2 linked regions of the Prochlorococcus marinus XMU1419 genome follow. Each later gene encodes a partner of the first gene's protein in a complex. Links are inferred from orthologs where the notes say so. Each region holds a gene or a part of one and is shown on either strand. Other genes may lie near its edges.

Evidence for each region.
Region 2: the proteins of mnmG (region 1) and mnmE are in contact, whole or in part, in a solved structure (PDB 9HIP), measured with the Escherichia coli proteins. The link is inferred for Prochlorococcus marinus XMU1419 from one-to-one orthologs.

The regions. Positions count from the first base shown.
Region 1 is NZ_JAAORO010000003.1:539,883-557,509, reverse strand. The notes cover bases 8,988-11,946. They hold mnmG (tRNA uridine-5-carboxymethylaminomethyl(34) synthesis enzyme MnmG), read right to left. Parts: upstream 11,472-11,946; coding sequence 9,504-11,471; downstream 8,988-9,503. Other genes in these bases: dnaB (replicative DNA helicase), read right to left, coding at 11,485-11,946; HA151_RS09075 (chorismate lyase), read right to left, coding at 8,988-9,455. Also shown: speE (polyamine aminopropyltransferase), read right to left, coding at 1-782; mazG (nucleoside triphosphate pyrophosphohydrolase), read right to left, coding at 790-1,635; HA151_RS09115 (AIR synthase), read left to right, coding at 1,821-2,162; HA151_RS09110 (valine--tRNA ligase), read left to right, coding at 2,260-5,013; HA151_RS09105 (TVP38/TMEM64 family protein), read left to right, coding at 5,016-5,612; HA151_RS09100 (hypothetical protein), read right to left, coding at 5,617-5,769; HA151_RS09095 (RNA ligase family protein), read right to left, coding at 5,884-7,197; HA151_RS09090 (hypothetical protein), read right to left, coding at 7,222-7,641; HA151_RS09085 (SprT family zinc-dependent metalloprotease), read left to right, coding at 7,726-8,253; HA151_RS09080 (RNA helicase), read left to right, coding at 8,337-8,900; more of HA151_RS09075, read right to left, coding at 8,880-8,987; more of dnaB, read right to left, coding at 11,947-12,867; rplI (50S ribosomal protein L9), read right to left, coding at 12,926-13,381; HA151_RS09055 (acyl-CoA desaturase), read right to left, coding at 13,402-14,340; HA151_RS09050 (hypothetical protein), read left to right, coding at 14,416-15,114; HA151_RS09045 (aminotransferase class I/II-fold pyridoxal phosphate-dependent enzyme), read left to right, coding at 15,132-16,424; and 2 more genes. UniProt on the Escherichia coli protein: NAD-binding protein involved in the addition of a carboxymethylaminomethyl (cmnm) group at the wobble position (U34) of certain tRNAs, forming tRNA-cmnm(5)s(2)U34.
Region 2 is NZ_JAAORO010000001.1:178,586-181,474, forward strand. What follows is about bases 87-2,889. They hold mnmE (tRNA uridine-5-carboxymethylaminomethyl(34) synthesis GTPase MnmE), read right to left. Parts: upstream 2,278-2,889; coding sequence 895-2,277; downstream 87-894. Other genes in these bases: nadC (carboxylating nicotinate-nucleotide diphosphorylase), read right to left, coding at 87-822; HA151_RS00980 (DUF2062 domain-containing protein), read left to right, coding at 2,344-2,787; HA151_RS00985 (RelA/SpoT family protein), read right to left, coding at 2,806-2,889. Outside these bases: more of nadC, read right to left, coding at 1-86. UniProt on the Escherichia coli protein: Exhibits a very high intrinsic GTPase hydrolysis rate. Involved in the addition of a carboxymethylaminomethyl (cmnm) group at the wobble position (U34) of certain tRNAs, forming tRNA-cmnm(5)s(2)U34.

The sequences.
Region 1 (17,627 bases):
CAAATTTCACATCCTTTTTCTATTCTGAGGGCTTCATCGTAATTTTGCTTTGATAAATCTAAAACTCTTTCAGAAGCGAATGTCCAACTCCAAATACCGCTTGGATATATAGGAACAAAAGAATACATAGTTTCAGAGACAGTAAATATTTTTTTCAGGGTTTTCAAAATACTTATGTGAATATTTTTGAAGGATTCAGGTGATTCGCTTTGCGTTGCTAAGATACCATCTTTTGTAAGAATTCTTTTGCATTCTCTATAAAACGAATCTGAAAATAATAAATTTGAAAATTCTGAGGGATCTGAGCAATCTATAAATATAAAGTCGTAAAAATTATCTCTTGTTTTTTTTACCCATTGAACACCATCATCAATATGAATTTTTAATCTTTTGTCATTCCATGCTTCGCCTCCAATTTCGTTTAAAAATTTTTTAGATATTTTGATTACTTCCTCATCAATCTCTACCAGATCAATTTGTGATATTTGAGAGTATTTAAGGCATTCTCTTGCTGTACCCCCGTCTCCTCCACCAATAATTAGTACATTAGATTTTTCATCAATCCTACTTAATGCTGGATGCACAAGGCATTCATGATAATATTTTTCGTCTTTTAATGATGTCATCCAACAACCATCTAGCATTAAAGCTTTGCCATAATATTCATTTTCAATGACAATAATTTCTTGATATTTTGATTTTTGTTTAATTAAAATTTCTCCATTTAGTCCGAATCTTGATCCTTTATGATATTCATCTATCCATTTTGAAGTATTAGTCATTTGATTGCTAAGAATTTTTTCTTTTAATTTTTTGCTTGGCTAGTTGCCAAAGTCGTTGAAAGTCTTTAGGAGTTTGTTTTTTAATATTATCTCCTGCATGATGTTCAATGATTGAAAATCTGTCTAAAAATTTTTTATTAGTTTTTTGAAGAGCTGATTCCGGATTTATTTTTAAAAAGTTTGAAATATTCAGAAGCGTAAAGTAAATATCTCCAAATTCATTTTTTATGCTTGAATCATTATTACTTTTTATTGCTTCCTTTAATTCATTAATCTCTTCTTCTAACTTTTTAAAAATCTGATCGGTACTCTCCCATTTAAAACCATATTCTTTAACAACATTTGTGATTTTCTCTGTTCCAACCGTTGGCGGTAAATTTTTGATTTTCAAATTTAAATTTTTACTAATTGATGATTTCATATGAGGTGCTTCTTTTCCTGAATTTTTAATATTTCCCCAAATCTGTTGCGATTTTTCTAGAGATACTTTTTCTTTTTTTTTGAAAATATATGGATGTCTATTAACAATTTTCTTGTTTAGATTTTTTATAACATCATTTAGTTCAAATTCTTTTTTTTCATAACCGATTTCAGCATGAAGCATTACTTGTAATAAAAGATCTCCTAACTCTTCACATATGTTATCCGCATTTTTTTCATATATCGCATCTATCAATTCACTACTTTCTTCATGTAAAAATGGGATCAACGATTTATGAGACTGTATTTTCTGCCAAGGGCATCCCCAAGTTTTATCTTTTAATGATTTGATATAAGATATTAAAATTTGAAAGTTTTTAATAATCTCTAAATCGGAATTTTTTTGCAAGTTATATCTATCGTTTAAGGACATAGGATATATTTTATTAATTTAATTTTGCCTCAATCATGAAATATTTAAATACTTAGTATAAATATTTCAACTTCATCTATTAGAATGGTTTATTATAAGGGCGATTAGCTCAGCGGTAGAGCGCCTGCCTTACAAGCAGGATGTCCCTGGTTCGAACCCTGGATCGCCCATTTATTTTTTTTTAAATGACTGAGATCGGCAATCTTTCAATCAGTCAAAGAGCTGCTTCAGAACTATCTAGGCAAGCTTCTTTCGGAGGTTCTCCTGGAGAAATGTCAATTGATTTGGTTGAGGATAAAAATTGTTCCGAAGGATGGATGCATATTAAACTAAGGCCAGGAACATGTAATGGATCCCCTATCTCAAGAACAGAAGGTGTCACTTTATATGCGGATGTAAAAAAGTTTAATTTACTTAAAGATTTAAAATTAGATTATTACGGTGATTTAAGCGGTGGTGGATTTCTTATTTCAACACCAAAAAATGCAAAACGTTGTTCCTGCGGTTCTGGTTTCAAACTTTTGTAGAATTAATGAGCCTTTTTTTGCAATCTAATATTATTTCCATTAATTGGCTGCTATCAAGATAAAATAAACAAAAAGTTTCTTGAAATAAAATTTGCATATGACAAAGATGAATGATCAATTATCCTTAGAGAATTATTCACCTTTTGAAGTAGAGAAAAAGTGGCAAGAGAAATGGGCAAGTTTAAATGCCTTTAGTCCTGACCCTGAGGATGATGGAGAGCCTTTTTGTATAGTTATTCCGCCACCAAATGTAACTGGATCTTTGCATATGGGACATGCATTTAATACAGCTTTGATTGATGTTGTAGTACGTTTTCAAAGACTTTTAGGGAAGAATGTTTTATGTTTACCAGGAACAGATCATGCTTCAATAGCTGTTCAAACTATTCTCGAAAAACAATTAAAAAGTGAAGGCAAAACAAGTGAGGATATTGGAAGAGTTGAATTTCTGAAAAGAGCATGGAACTGGAAAGAACAAAGTGGTGGCAGAATAGTTTCTCAATTAAAGAGGATAGGATATTCAGTTGACTGGACTAGAGAAAGATTTACTCTGGATCAAAAATTAAACGAGGCGGTTATTGAGGCTTTTAATATTCTTTATAAAAAGAATTTAATTTATAGAGGTGAATATTTAGTTAATTGGTGTCCTGAATCTCAATCTGCCGTAAGTGATCTGGAAGTTGAAATGCAAGAAGTAAATGGTCATTTATGGCATTTTAAATACCCTTTAATATCTGAAAGTGGTGAACAGTTAGATAAGTATTTAGAAGTTGCGACAACAAGACCAGAAACTCTTTTGGGTGATACTGCTGTTGCAGTTAATCCTGATGATGATAGATATAAAGAATTCATTGGTGTCAAATTAAAAGTCCCTTTCGTTGATAGAGAAATACCTATTATCGCTGATTCACATGTTGATAAAGATTTTGGTACTGGATGTGTCAAGGTTACTCCAGCCCACGATCCAAATGATTTTGCAATTGGAAAAAGGCATAATTTAAAACAGATTAATGTAATGAACAAAGATGGAACTTTAAATATTAATGCAGGCAAATTTCAAAATTTAGATAGATATGAGGCTAGAAAGAAAATTATCAAAGAATTGGATAACTTAGGCCTTTTGACAAAGATAGAGGATTATAAACATACTGTTCCTTTTTCTGATAGAGGTAAGGTGCCAGTTGAACCTTTATTGTCAACACAATGGTTTTTGAAAATGGATGATATATCCCAAGGATGTCTTAATGAAATGGATTCTAAAAAACCATCTTTTATTCCTCCACGCTGGGAGAAAGTTTATAAGGATTGGTTAGAGAATATTAATGATTGGTGTATAAGCAGGCAATTATGGTGGGGCCACCAAATACCAGCATGGTACGTTTTAGATGACTCTCAAGATTCAATAGAACAAAATACTCCATATATTGTTGCAAGAAATGAAAAGGATGCCTTAAGCGAAGCTAATAAAAAATTTGGAGCAAATATTAAATTGGTTAGAGATAAAGATGTTTTAGATACTTGGTTTTCAAGTGGTTTATGGCCTTTCTCAACTCTTGGTTGGCCAAATACAAATAATCCGGATTTTAAAAAATGGTATCCAAATAGTGTTCTTGTTACTGGTTTCGATATTATTTTCTTCTGGGTGGCGAGAATGACAATGATGGGAAATACTTTCACAAATAATATTCCTTTTAAGGATGTGTATATTCATGGTCTTGTTCGAGATGAAAATAATAAAAAAATGAGTAAAAGTTCAGGTAATGGTATTGATCCAATACTTTTAATAGATAAATATGGTTCTGATGCCTTGCGATTTGCTTTAATTCGAGAAGTTGCAGGCGCTGGACAAGATATCCGGCTTGATTTTGATAGGAAAAAAGACACATCTTCAACTGTTGAAGCTTCAAGAAATTTTGCGAATAAATTATGGAATGCAACTAAATTTGTCTTAATTAATAAGACTTCTCATAGCAATTTACTTAATAAGAATGATGAAATTTCTTTAGAATTATGTGATAAGTGGATTTTATCTAAATTGAATCAGGTAAATATAAAGGTCTCTGCTTTGTTGAAAGAATATAAATTGGGAGAATCTGCGAAATTACTATATGAATTTGCATGGAATGATTTTTGTGACTGGTATGTAGAGTTTGCTAAACAAAGGTTTAATAATAAAGAGACTAAAAATAGACAAATATCCGAGAAGGTTTTAATAAAAGTGCTCAATGATATTTTGGTGATGATTCATCCTTTTATGCCGCACATTACTGAAGAACTTTGGCATGCTCTGCAACTTAAACCAGATAAAGAATTATTATCTCTTCAAAAATGGCCAACCCAAGAAAATAAATTTGTTGATAATAAGCTTGATAATTCCTTTCAGCAACTCTTTGAAATTATTAGATTGATTAGAAATTTGAGAGCTGAATTAGGACTCAAGCCATCAGAAAAAGTTCCTGTTTACTTAATTTCAGATAATGATGAATTGATTAATTTTTTAAAAAATTTAGTTGATGATATTCAAACCTTAACCAAATCTTCTGAAGTATTTATTTTTAAAACTAATGCTGTTGATAAAAAAGAGTTTGCTAAATCTTTTTCTGGGATAATAAGTGATTTAGAGGTTTACTTACCTTTTCAGGATTTTGTAAATATAGATGCATTAAAGGAAAGGTTAAACAAGGATTTAAAAAAGGTGACTATTGAATTAGAAACTTTAAATAAGAGATTATCTAATAAAAATTTTGTTGATAAGGCTCCAAAAGATATTGTTGAGGAATGCAGATTTAAATTAAACGAAGGTTCGGCACAAATGGAGAGAATTACTAAAAAACTCGAACTTTTGAGTTGAGAATGAATATAGTCCTTGAAAATATTTATAATTTGTCGTTTTTTTTTAATACTGGAATTGGTATCTTTTCTTTTGTTTGTATTTATATTTTAATTGTTTTATTAATACTTCCAGCTTCTTGGTTATCTTTATTATCAGGTTTTTTATATGGCTCATATTTAGGATCAATTATCGTTTTCGTTTCCGCTTTCATAGGAGCATCAGTTGCTTTTTTTATATCAAAAAGTTTTTTTGCAAAAAAATTAAAAAATCTTTTTAGCCGTTATCCAAAATTAAGTATTATGGAAAAAGTAGTAGAAAAAGGCGGACTTAAATTAATTTTTTTAGCGAGATTATCGCCGATATTTCCTTTCAGTATTCTTAATTATTTTTATGGTTTGAATAATGTTAAGTTTAGAGATTTCACTCTTGGTCTTATTGGAATAATTCCAGGAACTTTTCTGTATTGCTCAATAGGTAGTTTGGCAAAAAGTCTCCAGGAGTTAAAAAATGTGCAATCACCAAATAATTTATATATGACTATCATTGGAGTTGTCTCAACATCTTTAGTTGCATATTTTTTAGCTAAATACTCTAAAGAATATTTTGAAAACTCCTAAGAATTTAATCTTTAATATTCCAATCTCTTATAGATGCAATTAGGATAAACCACAAAAGCCTAAATTTTCCTAGTAAAGTTTTGGTGGCTTCTAATTCGATATATTTTGCTTGTCCACAGGGTGTTTTTATGTAGTTGAAAACTTTTTTCTTTGTCATAAGTCTCGCAAAAAGTTCAGATGATTTTTCTTATATTTTACAGCTAAAATACAAAGTTTTTAATTAAAAACTACATTTATATAGACTAATTTTTTGAATAGTATTTTTTAAAATTTAAATTTTTTCTCCAGATTTAAATCCTCTAAAGCATTTGAATCTAGGAAATCTAAGACTAAAAGCCACTGCATCCTTTGATTTAGTTTTAGCATCAGCTCTGATTTCTACAAGTTGACCAACGAGATGATTACGTTTTGACCAATATTCTTCACGTTGGATATCACTAAATCCGCTTCCGCAACTCAGACTGTATTCATACCCATCATCTTCTCCCTCTACAAAGATTGCTCCCAGCCTACCTTTATTGCGACCTGTACCTTCTTCAACCGATACAACTTTCAAAGTGACTTCAATGAAAGGTTTTGCTTTTAACCAACTGTGTGTTCTTTTACATTCATAAATTGCATCTGGGTCTTTAATCATTACTCCTTCATATCCACCCTCCACGGCAGATTTATTAAGCTCAACAAATCTTTTCTGTCCCTCAATAGTATCGAGATCAACATTTTCCCATTCAAGTGTTTGTATATGTTTTAGAAGCATAGAATGTTTTGCTACCCATTCTTTTACTAATAAACTTCTTTTTGTTTGACTAGTGTTCCATCTCCCTTTTTGAAAGTTTTCAAGGGGACACAAGTCAAATAGGTGGAGCACTGCGTCTTTGGTTTGTTTGCCATCTTTTCTATGTACCTGTTTCATTAAATCTTGAAAGTTAGCGCTCATTACTTCACCATCGAGTACTAAGTCATAAGGTGCTGGGTCTTCTTTTAAGACGTTTTCTATTTCTGAGATAATATGACCAAAATTATGGAACTGTTTCCCATTACGAGAAAACATTTCTACTTTATTTTGTCTAATAATAGTTAAGACGCGTACACCATCTAATTTAATTTCAATTTGCTTTTTTCCTATCATTTTTTTTTCATGATTTGCACTGTCATGAGCTAGAGGACAAGAAAAAATAGGAATAGCATATTTTGGAAATTTCTTTGCTATCTTGTTGATTGTTTTTTCAGATACACCACATCTAAGATCTTTAATTAAAACTCGTCTATAAAATCCATTCCATTCTTCTTTTTTTGCAGATTCCATAGCGGTAAGAATTGCATCGCGAGCAGCGTGACCAGTAAGTTCTCTTTGAATAAGCTTATTGGCTAATTTTCTAAAATCTTCCCATAAAAATTTTTGACTTTTTTCAGTCTCTTTTTCAGGAACAATTTTCACACCAAAAGTCACCAATGGATTAAGTGCCATTCGGATTCCTTCAAAAAAATCATCTAGACCTTCTTCCATTGCTTTTAAGATGATTTTTTCTTTATCTAACCTACTTGGATGTAATTCTAATTGATGTATTATTTCTTCTTTAAACAATTCTTTTTGCCTCACAAGAAATGATTAATTCACTTTAGCTATTCTGTCTATTTTCCAATCATTATCAGTTTTTGCGAAAGTAAAATCTAATGGAAGCTCATCTTGTTTGTCTTCTGACTTTAAATTTAAAGTTATTATGATTTGATCTTCTTGGACTCTAGGTCTTCCTGATTTTAAATTTCTGTATTTATTGAGGTTTAAACTAGCTAAAAATTTAAGAAAGTCTTGGCGTTTAACATGAGTTTTATAAGTTTTTGTAGTCAAACCATAAGCTGCATCAATTCTGCCAGCAGCTATTTGATCAAAAAACTTTCTTACTAATGGATTAATTCCTCTGGCGCTTATAACTAATTTGACTGCATTAAAAGTCCAAAAAGAAACTAGTACTGCTCCGCCAACTAATAAGGCTTTAATTCCGATATCTTTTACTAGTGTTGCATCCATGTTGATTTGAGTTTTTATTACTTTAAGAAAAGAAATCGTTTTTGATGGCTTTTTTTGTCAAAATAATACTAATTTTAATCCATAATGTCTGTAATTCCTCTTCTACCTTTATTTCATAGATTTAATAGCCAATATTTTGAAAATTCCTTAGCCGTTAATAATCAACCTTTAGTAAAAGTTAGATGGAGTGACAATAGATTAAAAACTACTGCTGGTTTTTATAAAAGAAAACGAATTAATGGCCTTATGGATTCTGAAATTATCTTATCGAAACCTATTTTGAGTAAATTATCTACTAGTGAAATAAACAGTACTTTATGTCATGAGATGATTCATGCATGGGTAGATAGGATATTAAAAAAAAATGAGATACATGGCCCAAATTTCTTAGCAAAAATGAATGAAATTAATGAGAAAGAGAAGAATTTTCAAATTTCTGTAAGGCACTCATTTCCTATTGAGAGGAGAGAATTAAAATACATAGGAACTTGTCAAAATTGTGGTGAAAAATTTTTCTATAGGAAAAGAATAAAGAATATTGCATGTAAAAAATGTTGTGTAAATTTCTTTAATGGATCATGGAACAAAAAATGTTTAATTTTGTTTGATTAAAAATATAAGATGTGTTTTTGTTTCTATATTTGGAATTATTTAATTTTTTAATGTAATTTATATTTTAAAAAGCATAATAATTTATGGATTCAAGGAGAATTAGAAATCTTAGAAATAGTTTTGATAGAAATATTGTTGATAAACAAGTTGATAAAATTTTTGAAACTGGAAGACAATTCGTCGATGGAGTATCTGGGGCTAGGCCAGGTAAAAGGAGGAACTCAGATTTTCAAGGAATCTCAAGTAAGAGTGTTAAAAAAGTAGGAAAATGGGTATCAGAAAAAGTAGATTTATTTTTTGATGAAGATAACGATGATTGGAATGATGATAATTTTTACGGTGATAACAGCGACATTAAGACATTTACTAGAGAATCCAATTCTTATGAATTTACTAAACCTTATTTAAAAAGACCTCTAGAAGCAATATCTTTAAGGCAACCAAAAAATTTACAAACAACTGAGCAAAAAAAATTACCTTATGGGAAAGAGAGTATAAACGAAGATTGGCCAGATGAAATGGATTTCAAAGTTGAAAGATGGCAAAGAGATTCAGAAAAAGAACATAATTTATCAAGAAATCAATTAAACCAACAAGGTCAATCAAAATCAAGGAATCTTCCTAGATCAAGAAGAAGAAGAGTATAGTTTTGTAAATTCTTTAATTCCTGAATAACCTAATAAATTTTCTAAATGAGGATTAAAGACTTCTCTAATAATCGTTAAGGGCTTTTTGTCTCGAAAAAATCTATAATTTCTTGACCAGAATGGTCCTTTAAAACAAAATTGATCTTCTAACCAATTTGAATTTACAAGAGAAATTCGGTCAACTTCTCTAAACAATTCTGATCTGTCTTGTGTCAAATTCTTCCAAATTGGCTCTTCTTTGGCTTTTAAATTTTCACTCACTTGTTCTGCATTCCACCAACTTTCAGCCCATGCTAGGTTTTTATTATTGTTTTTAATCCATACTTGTCTTCTAATTAAGGGGCCATTTAACTGATTTAATTCTTTGGGACCTTCTTGAATGCATAGAGGATCTACTTGCATTGAAATTAATTTAATTTTCGTCTCTTGATTAGTTAAAAGCTGTAGATGTCTAGTTGGACTTCCATCCCCAAGCAACATTAATTTCCATGAACCAGATATTTCTGGGAGTGAATTTTTCACTAAAAAAGTAGAAGCTTTTTCTTCCCATAAAATTTTTGGTGAGTTAAAAAGTTTATTATTCAGTGCTCTGAACGATTGCTTTTAAGATGATAACTTTTTTTCGACAAAAATATTTGCCTTTTCTTTATTTATTTCTCTTATTTTTAGCCAAACAAGTAATGCAGTTAAATCTGCTTTGCTTACTCCCGGAATTTTTGAAGCATCACCAAAATTCTTTGGCTTTATCTTATTCAAATTTTCTCTAGCTTCTAATGATAATGTATCTATCTTTTCATAATTTATTTCTTGAGGCAGAGATTTACAGCTTTGACGATTTATTTGTTCAATATTGTTTTTTTGTCTTTTAAGATAACCCTCGTATTTAATATCTATTTCAACACCTTCCTGTATTGAAGAAGCTATATTTTTTTCAGTCAAATTATATTTAATTAGATCTGAATAATGAAAGTTTGGTCTTTTTAAAAGTTCTTTCAAAGTTGTTGAGCCTTTGATTTTTGATCCCGTGTCTAATTCAATTTTTTTTGATATTTCATCCGTATTTTTTAAACGAGTGTTTTTTAATCTTAATTTCTCTTCTTCAAGGAGTTTCATTTTTTCTTGATAGAACGACCATCTTTTCTCATCAATTAGCCCAAGTTCATAACCTAATGGGGTTAATCTCCTATCTGCATTATCTCCTCTCAGGGTCAACCTGTATTCACTTCTACTAGTAAGAACTCTATATGGTTCTTTGAGATCTTTGGTAATTAAATCATTGATCATTGTCCCTATATAGCTGCTTTCTCTAGTGAAGATTATTGGATCTTTTTTGTTTAGTTTTCTTGTTGCATTGACTCCTGCAACTAATCCTTGTGCTGCTGCCTCTTCATAACCAGTAGTTCCATTGATTTGTCCAGCGCTAAATAAATATTTAATTTCTTTCGTTTCGAGTGTTGGTTGGAGTTGTGTTGCAGGGATATAGTCATACTCGACAGCATATGCTGGTCGCAACATTTTACATTCACTTAATCCAGGTAAGGTTCTTAAAAGTTCTAATTGAATATTTTCGGGTAAACCTGTAGAGAATCCTTGAACATATATTTCAGGGGTATTAATTCCTTCTGGTTCTAAGAAAATTTGATGTGATTCTTTATCAGCAAATTTAACGATTTTATCTTCAATTGATGGACAATATCTCGGCCCCTTACTATCAATAAAACCCCCGTAAATAGGAGTTAAATGTAAATTGTCTCGAATTAGTTGATGTGTTTTGGTAGTTGTTCTTGTGATGTGACAACTAACTTGGGGCATATTATTTTTTATATCTGGGTCAAACGAAAAATATTTATCTGCTGCAGTACTTGGTTGAATATCTAATTCATCAAAAATAATACTTCTTTTATCAACTCTTGCTGGAGTTCCTGTTTTTAAACGTTCTGTTTTAATACCAATTTCGTGCAAGTTTTGAGTAAGACCTTTTGCTGCTTGTTCGCCTGATCTCCCAGCTGACATTGATTTATTTCCTATCCATATTCTTCCTTCTAAGAATGTACCGGCTGTAATGATAACTGATTTTGCTGAATAATAACTACCAAAAAAAGTCCTAACACCTTTTATTCTTTTTTTTACGATTTTTTTTGAGTTCAATCCAATTTCTTCAGTTTTTGCAATATCCAGTTCAGTAATCATTGCTTCTTTTAAAGATAAATTATCTGTATTTTGAAGAATTTCGATCATCTTTTTTGAGTATTCTCTTTTATCTGTTTGAGCTCTTAATGCCCATACAGCTGGTCCTCTACTTGCATTTAATATTCTTTTTTGAATTGCTGTTTTATCAGCTAATTTTCCAATGATTCCTCCTAATGCATCAACTTCATGCACTAACTGACTTTTTGCTGGACCACCAACTGCAGGATTACAAGGTTGCCAAGCAATCCTATCTAAATTGATTGTGAATAAGGCTGTAGAAAATCCTAATTTTGCCGTTGTTATAGCAGCTTCACATCCCGCATGTCCCCCTCCAATGACGATAATGTCAAAAGATTCATTTGTTGAGTGATGATCTTGCATTATGAGGATCGATTTAATTAGCTAAATTCCTAAATCTAGTAAATTGAGGTTCAAATAATAATTTAACAGTTCCTACGGGTCCATTTCTATGTTTAGTGACAATGATTTCTGTAATTCCTCTATCTTCAGTCTCTGGATTATAATATTCATCTCTGTAAATCATTAATACTAAATCTGCGTCTTGTTCAATAGATCCTGATTCTCTTAGATCGCTTAACATTGGTCTTTTATTTGTTCTAGACTCTACTCCTCTACTAAGCTGAGATAAAGCTACTACTGGCACTTTTAATTCTCTAGCCATGCTTTTAAGACCTCTTGTTATTCGTGAAAGTTCTTGCACCCTATTATCAGGGGTTGATCCTTCCATCAGCTGGAGGTAATCAATAACAATTAATCCTAATTCTTTTTTTTGTTCAGCTATTAATCTTCTGCACAGAGATCTCATCTCTAAAACACTTAAGTTAGGTTTGTCATCTATAAATATTGGTAATTGACCTAATGAATTGATACCTTCTCCAAGCAAAGGCCATTCATCTTGCTGTAATCTTCCTGTTCTTAATCTGCCACTCTCAATTCCAACTTCCATAGAGAGTAATCTATATGTCAACTGTTCTTTACTCATTTCAAGGCTAAATACGCACACAGGTAAATCTTGAGATTGTGCAACATTTTTAGCCAGATTAAGAACTATTGAAGTTTTTCCCATTGAAGGTCTTCCAGCAACAATTATTAAATCACTTCTTTGAAATCCTTGAGTCATCGCATCAAGGTCGTAAAAATTTACTGGAATTCCAGCTACTGAAGTACCTAATGATCTCGACTCTATTTCATTGAAAGTACTTGTAAGGATTTCAGCTGCTTGAGTAAGACCTTTTGAAGGTTTTTCTTGACTTATTTCAAAAATTTTTTGCTCCGCTTTATCTAGCACTTCATTGGTATCTTGAGTTTGATCAAAACCTAGTTGAACCACCTCATTTCCAGATCTGATAAGTTGCCTTCTCATGAATTTGTCGTTAATTAAATTAGCAACTTGTTCTATGGATGCTGTAGAGGAAACATTTTCAACTAATTCTACTAGTTTGTTGTTCCCTCCAATTTTTTCTAGTGATCCATTATCTGCTAACCAAGCACTCATTGATGTTAAATCAGTTGGTTTACCCTGGGTATGCAACATTAATGCCGTTCTATAAATCTCTTGATGGGCATTTATATAAAAAGCTTCAGGTTTAATTAGGTCTGCAATTCTTCCGATCGCGTCTGGATCAAGAAGTATGCCACCAAGAACAGCTTCCTCTGCTTGAACGTTTTGAGGAGGGACTAGTCCAGCATTTTCACTATTAAAATCCTTTTTAAAATTTTTATTTTGCCCATTATTTGGAAAAGGTACTGAAACCATATCTTTAATTGCTTAGATATATACTCTGGCTACTTTTCAAAATAATGCAACAAATTGATTAACTTGTTACTTCAATATTCACTTCTGCATTTACTTCTGGATGCAATTTTATTTTTGCAGTAAAAGAACCTAAATTATGAATATCAGGAACTGTGATGTTTCTTCTATCAATTTCTTTTTTAGTTGCCGCTTCTATTGCTTCGGCAACATCCCCATTGGTAACAGTTCCAAAAAGAACACCATCTTCTCCAACCTGTTTTTTGATAGTAAACCTACCTATGGTAGATAATGCAGTTTGGAAATCTAATGCTTCTTGCTTTAACTTATCAGCAGCGATTTTTTCTTTTTCTTTCTTCCTTTCAATTTGTTTAAGGACTGCCGGTGTTACATTCATTGCCTTGCCATAAGGTAATAAAAAATTTCTTGCGTATCCAGGTGCTACTTCAACTAGATCTCCTTCTTTACCTAGTGAAGCGATTGATTCAGTTAATGCGACTTGTACTCTTTTTGCCATGAAAATATTGAACAATATAGTTAATAATAAGACCTAGAGGGTAACTTTACTTTTTTTGCAAGACCAAATTTCGCAAGAATCTTAATATGTTCCCATGTTAAATCTATCTGACCTCTAAATAATCCCTGTTTTGCCGAATTGGGAAATGCATGATGATTATTATGCCAACCTTCTCCAAATGTTAATGCTGCAACCCACGCATTGTTTTTAGATGAATCACCACTCTCGAATGGTGCTTTACCCCAACAATGCGTCGCAGAGTTTACTAGCCAAGTTATGTGATAAACAACTACAAGCCTTAATGGAATTCCCCAAAGGACTAGAGCCCATCCTCCAACTCCTAATTTTTGACCTATTGCGTACAAAGAGAGTGCAATAGGAATTTGTAAGAATAAAAAATATTTATTTAGAAATCTATAGTATGGATCCTTAATTAAATCTGCACTTAGTTTTGGAACAGCTTTTAGAGCTTCAACGTCTTTAAACATCCAACCCATATGACTCCACCAAAACCCCCTTTTACTATTGTGATGATCAACTTCAGTATCTGAAAAGGAGTGGTGATGCCTGTGTAAACCTACCCAATCTATTGGTCCATGCTGGCAACTTATAGCCCCACAGGTAGCAAAAAATCTTTCTAACCATCTTGGAACGATGAATGATCTATGAGATAACAATCTGTGATATCCAAGGGTGACTCCTAAACAAGCAGTTACCCAATAAAAAAATAATAGTGATACTACTGCAGGGAGACTCCAAAATTTTGGTTGTATAGCTACAAGAGAAAGAATATGAATTGCAACCATGAAAATTATCGTTCCCCAAGTTTTATGTAGTCTTGGAGGATATCTTTTTGAATGACTGGAAGGTTCAAGTAATTTTTCTGAGAGTTCTATAACTTTTTCAGCTGGAACAGGTTTTTTTAATTTTGCTGTTTCTTGGAAAATCACTGAATTCATGATATTGAAATGCTATTTTCAAAATTGCCGATATGTAATATTATCATACTATACTATTGATAAGTTTAATTATCTGTGAGTCTCGGATATCGCGATAAATTATCTAGAGGTCGAAGGGCTATGGCTCATTTGATACATCTCTGGCATGAAAGAAATGGATGGTCACACAGAGTTTTGCCATTACTTTCTGAAGTTCTTGATTTAGGCAAAGTTCATAATTCACAAATTTCTAATCTTAGGAATGGGAAGTTATCTTCGCCAGGTCCTGAAGTTTTTCTAGCTTTAGCTCAAGTTAATACGATTCTTGATCAAGGTATTGAAAAAATCAGGGATCGTTTTGAAAGTGATTACCCAGAGTTATGGAAATCTTTGGAAGAGTCTGCATTACCCCTTAAAAATGATTCTGGTCATCCATTGTCGGCGGGGGAATTATTCGAGATATTTTCAGGATTAAAACCTCTACCTTCATCTTTTGACTGGTACATAGAAGATGAAGAAGCTTCTGCTTTGAGTGATGCTCTTTCAGTACATTTTTGCCAGAATAAGGCTTGGAGATCATGTAAAATGCAAGTAATGAAAGCCTATGCTGTCAATAAATCTGCCCGTAGAGAACGTTTTGCTGAGGTAATTGCAGGAATTAGAGATTATACTGCAGAAGAATTAGATGGAGAACTTCTTGATTTATATGAGGCTTCAAAAAATCTTTCTTATTTTCATGGCAGGGGACCTAATGCTTTCCTCGCAGAATTAAGAAATTTAGCTTCTGAAAAATAAGATTATTTTTTTAATTAATGACTCCTGACAATAACTTAAAACTCGCTGAAAACTCTATTCTTTCTGTCGAAGAAAGTTTAAGTAAAGTTTTCCAAGAAAGGTCTAATCAGGTTTTCCAGAAATTAGAAAATATTTTGACAATTTTTAAGGAAGAAAAAGTTTCTACTAGTCATTTCAATCAATCTTCTGGTAGTGGACATGATGATATATCTAGAGAAAAAATTGATGCAGTTTTTGCAAGATTGTTTCTTGCTGAAAAGGCTGCTGTGAGGATGCAATTTGTAAGCGGAACGCATGCAATAAGTTCTGTCTTATTTGGAATTCTTCGACCTGGAGATGTAATGTTATCTATTACGGGACAACCATATGACACGTTAGAAGAAGTCATAGGAATAAGGGGAGGAGGAAAAGGCTCACTTAAAGATTTTGACATTGAATATAAGCAAATAAATATTTGCGAGAATTTTGATTCTTTTGAAGAAAAAATTGTTCATTCTTTTAAAGAAAATTCATGCAAATTAGTATTCATACAAAAAAGTTGTGGATATAGTTGGAGAAAGTCTCTTACGAATCATCAGATAGAAAAAATTTGTAGTCTTATTCATTCTCTTGATCCTAATTGTATATGTTTTGTTGATAACTGTTATGGGGAGCTTGTTGAAGATAGTGAACCAATTTCTAAAGGGGCAAATATAATTGCTGGATCTTTGATTAAAAATTTGGGAGGAACAATCGTTCCTACTGGTGGATACGTTGCAGGAGATGCAGAGTTGGTTGAGATGGCATGTTCTAGATTAACCTCACCAGGCATTGGTTCTTCTGCAGGAATAAATTTTGGACTAGGAAGATTAATTTTGCAGGGTTTGTTTTTAGCACCACAAATTGTTCACGAATCACTAAAGGGTGCTGATATGGTTGCAGCAGTCTTTAAAAATTTGGGATTTAAGGTTTTACCAGAGCCAGCAACTTATAGATCTGATCTTATTCAGTCAGTAAGATTGAATAATCCTGATTTGGTACAAAAAGTTTGTCAATCATTTCAAAATTCTTCACCTGTAGATTCTTTTCTGAATGTTGTTCCATCATCAATGGATGGATATGATTCAAAATTATTAATGGCAGGAGGTACCTTTATTGAAGGTAGTACAAGTGAATTTTCTGCTGATGCCCCTCTAAGAGATCCTTACAATATTTTTGTTCAAGGTGGTTCTCACATAGCTCACATCAAAATTGCATTAATTCGATTATTATCTGAACTATTAGAGGAAGAATTAATTTCAAAGGATTCTCTACTTCCTTTATCTACTTAATCATGTCTTACAAGTTTCCAGACAACCTCAACTATGCTGATACTCATGAATATGTCTTAGAAGAAAATGGATTATTAAAAATTGGAGTTAGTGAATTCGCTATAGATCAATTAGGAGATATCGTTTTTGTTGAATTAGCTGATGAAGGGGCGACTTTAGAGAAAGGCGAGACTTTTGGAACAATAGAATCAGTTAAGGCCGTAGAGGAAGTTTACCTGCCTTTTTCAGGAGAAATAGTATCTGTAAATGAAAGTGTTGTTGAGAACCCTGAGCTTTTACAGAATGATCCGATTGGAGACGGTTGGTTAGTCATTTTGAAACCAGAATCAAAAGCATCAATTGCTGATTTGATGACTTCTGAAGAATATCAATCAAAGGTTGTACCAAAATAAGGCAAACTTTCTAAAAAGAGCTATTTTAAAGAAAAATATTTTAATATGACATCCAAATTTGGGTCTGATTTGTTTATAGATAGGCATCTTGGGTTAGGAGATAATGATGAAAGAATTATGCTGAACAAGCTTGGTTTTAATAATATTGATCAATTTATAAATCAAGTTATCCCTGAAGATATACAGCTTAAAGATAAATCTTCAGAAATATTGCCCCAAGGTTGTTCAGAAATTGAGGCTTTAAACGAATTAGAAGAGATTACGAATAAAAATACAAAAATGAGATCACTTATCGGCCTTGGTTATTATGACAATCATATGCCTAAAGTAATCCAAAGACATGTTCTTGAGAATCCAAGGTGGTACACGTCCTATACTCCATATCAAGCAGAAATTGCACAAGGAAGATTAGAAGCTCTATTTAATTTTCAGACTATTGTTTGTGAACTAACAGGATTCCCTGTCGCCAATGCATCTTTGTTGGATGAGGGTACTGCAGCAGCAGAAGCCATGGCCATGAGTTTTTCCGCAAGAAAAAATAAATCTTCAAAAGTGTACTTAGTGGAGTCAAATGTTTTTGATCATACTTTTAATGTTCTACAAACCAGAGCAAAACCTTTGGGAATAACTTTAAAACGCTTTACTCAAAGCAACCTTCCTAATCTTGATGATGTTTTTGGAATGTTGTTGCAATTACCTGGTAAAAACGGACAATTATATGATCCTACATTCTTAATATCCCAAGCACATAGATCAGAAATTATTGTTACGGCATGTATTGATCCACTGGCACAAGTTTTGATTAAACCAA
Region 2 (2,889 bases), on another replicon or contig:
AATTGAAGAACTTGTTGAAATCAAATCAATACCTTTTATTAGATATTTACTAATTTCTTCAGGGTTTATTCCAGAAACTTCTATTATCAAATTTTTATTGACTTCTTTTTTTAATGTATTAATTGATAAATCTCTTAATTCTTGAACGTTTTTTGTGATTATTTCAGGACTAAGTTCATCTAATAAAACACTATCTGCTCCTGCTAATACTGCTTCTTTTGCCTGTTCGATATTCTCAGCTTCAATTATGATATGAGTTGTAAAAGGCGAATTTAGGCGGATTTTTTGTACTGCGTTCTTAAGATTATCTGTCCATGCAATATGATTTTCTTTTATCATAGCTGCATCGTATAATCCCATTCTATGATTTACTCCACCTCCGCATTTGAATGCATATTTTTCAAATATTCTTAAGCCAGGAGTCGTTTTTCTAGTATCTGCTAATTTTATATTTGTGCCTTCTAACTTATCTACAAGTTTCTTTGTATATGTTGATATTCCAGATAAATGCATTGCTATATTTAAGCTGATCCTTTCACTAGCGAGTAAACTTTTTGAAGGTCCATATATTTCTAAGAGTTTTTGATCTTTAACAAATTTATCTCCATCAGAGATATTAAATTTTGGACTGATTTTTAAATCAATTTTTTTAAAAATTTCTTTTATAATCTCAACCCCACAAAATATACCCTCCTCTTTTGCAATCCAATATGCGTTACCATTCTCTTCTGTAATAGAGGAACTTGTTAAATCTCCCCTACCTATATCTTCATCGATCCAATTATCAATGATCTTACTTATTGTTGGAGTATTCAGATCCACTAAACAAAATGAATAAAAATTCAACTGTAGTTAGAGAATTAACTATAAATCACTATGTAAATTAACTCAAATTTATTTACCAATACAAAACTTAGAAAAAATATTATCTAGAAGCTCCTCTGTTAATTCTTGACCAGTTATTTTAGATAAGTTTTGAATACCATCTCTAAGTTCTATTGATAACAAATCAAATGGCAATCTATTTTTAACTATTGCATCAGTATCATTTAAATTTGATAGGCAAGCAGACAAATTCGTTAGATGTCTTTCGTTTAAAAATATATTGATATTTTCTAATTGTTTTAATTCGCATTTTTTTATGATTGTGTCGATTAATAATCTTTCACCATCATTATTCTTAATGCTCATAAGAATTATGTTTTTTAACCCATTTGAATTAATAATATTAGAGTCAATTAAATCTTTTTTATTACCCACAATAGTTATTAATTTTTCTTTAGGGATTTCTTTTAATATTTTTTTGTCTTCTTCATTAAATCCTTCTTCAAGACTATAAATATAAATTATGAAATCTGACTCTTTTATTTTCCCAAAACTTTTTTTAATTCCAATACTTTCAATTTGTTCATGAGTGTCTCTTATGCCAGCAGTATCAATTATTTTCATTGGGATGTCATTAATATTTAAATTCACTTCAATAACATCTCTTGTCGTTCCAGGAATATTAGTTACGATTGCTTTCTCTTTTTTTGCAAGCAAATTTAGTAAAGAACTTTTACCAACATTTGTTTTACCTATAAGTGCGATAGAAATCCCATTATGAATATATGAATTTCTTTTTGAATTTTCTATGAGTAACTCTATTTTTTCTTTCACTTTTTTGATGTTTTTTAGATACTTGGCGTAATCAAAATCTGTAAAGTCTTCTTCAAAATCAACTCTCGCTTCTATCTCACAAAGTTGATTTATAAGGTCATTTTTAATATCATCAATTTTTTTCTTTATTTCTCCTTGAACCCCGCTAAAAGCTAACTCTGCTGATCTGATATTGCTTGCGTTAATTAATTGGTTAATTGACTCGGCTTGAGTAAGGTCTATTTTCCCATTCAGAAAAGCTCTTTGACTAAATTCTCCTGGATTTGCAAGTCTAATTCTAGAATTACTTGATAATAATATCTTGAGAACTTTATTTACTAAGATAATACCTCCATGGCAATGTAGTTCAACAACATCCTCTCCTGTAAAGCTATTCGGTGATTTCATTACTAAAATTAAAACTTCATCTATAAATTTATTTTGTTTATTTTCCTTAATAAAACCGTGAAAAACTCTATGTGATTCCCATGCATATTTTGATTTAGTTTGAACAATATTTTTGCAAGAATTTATTGAGTCTTTCCCTGATACTCTTATTATCGCAACTCCTCCTTTCCCTATACTTATAGCTGAAGCAATTGCGGCTATCGTATCTTCTGTAGTAACTATAGAATCCATCTCTCGCTTTGTTATAGATAATTAAGTAAGATTATCAAGAATTTAATTTTGAATTTTTATTTCTGAATGAGATCTAAAAGAGATATTAACTATAAGAAAATTCTATCATTATTTTGGAAACAGAATGGAAGTCCTTTGTTTAATGCTAAAGGTTTAGCTATAGGTGTATTTAGTGGCTGCTTTCCATTTTTTGGGTTTCAGACGTTAATAGGGGTATTTTTTGCAAAACTGGCTAAGGGAAATATTGTTTTAGCTGCAATTGGTACTTGGATTAGCAACCCTTTTACTTATGTTCCACTTTATTATTTTAATTATAAAATTGGTTCTATTCTTATAAAAAATTCTTCTAATAAAATCATTGAAAAAAATTTGGCTATTCATGACTTATGGAAACAAGGTAGTATTTTTTCAATAAAATTACTTTTAGGTTCAACTTGTGTAGGTTTGTTATTTGCTTTTATTGCAGGTAGTATTGCTTTTGTGATTTACAACACAAAAAACAATAGATAGATTGATAAAATTTTAAAATTAACCTTTCCCAACTCTGGCAATATCTAAGACGTCTGCCATAGATTTAATTTGGTCAATAGTTTTATGAAGTTGACTATAACT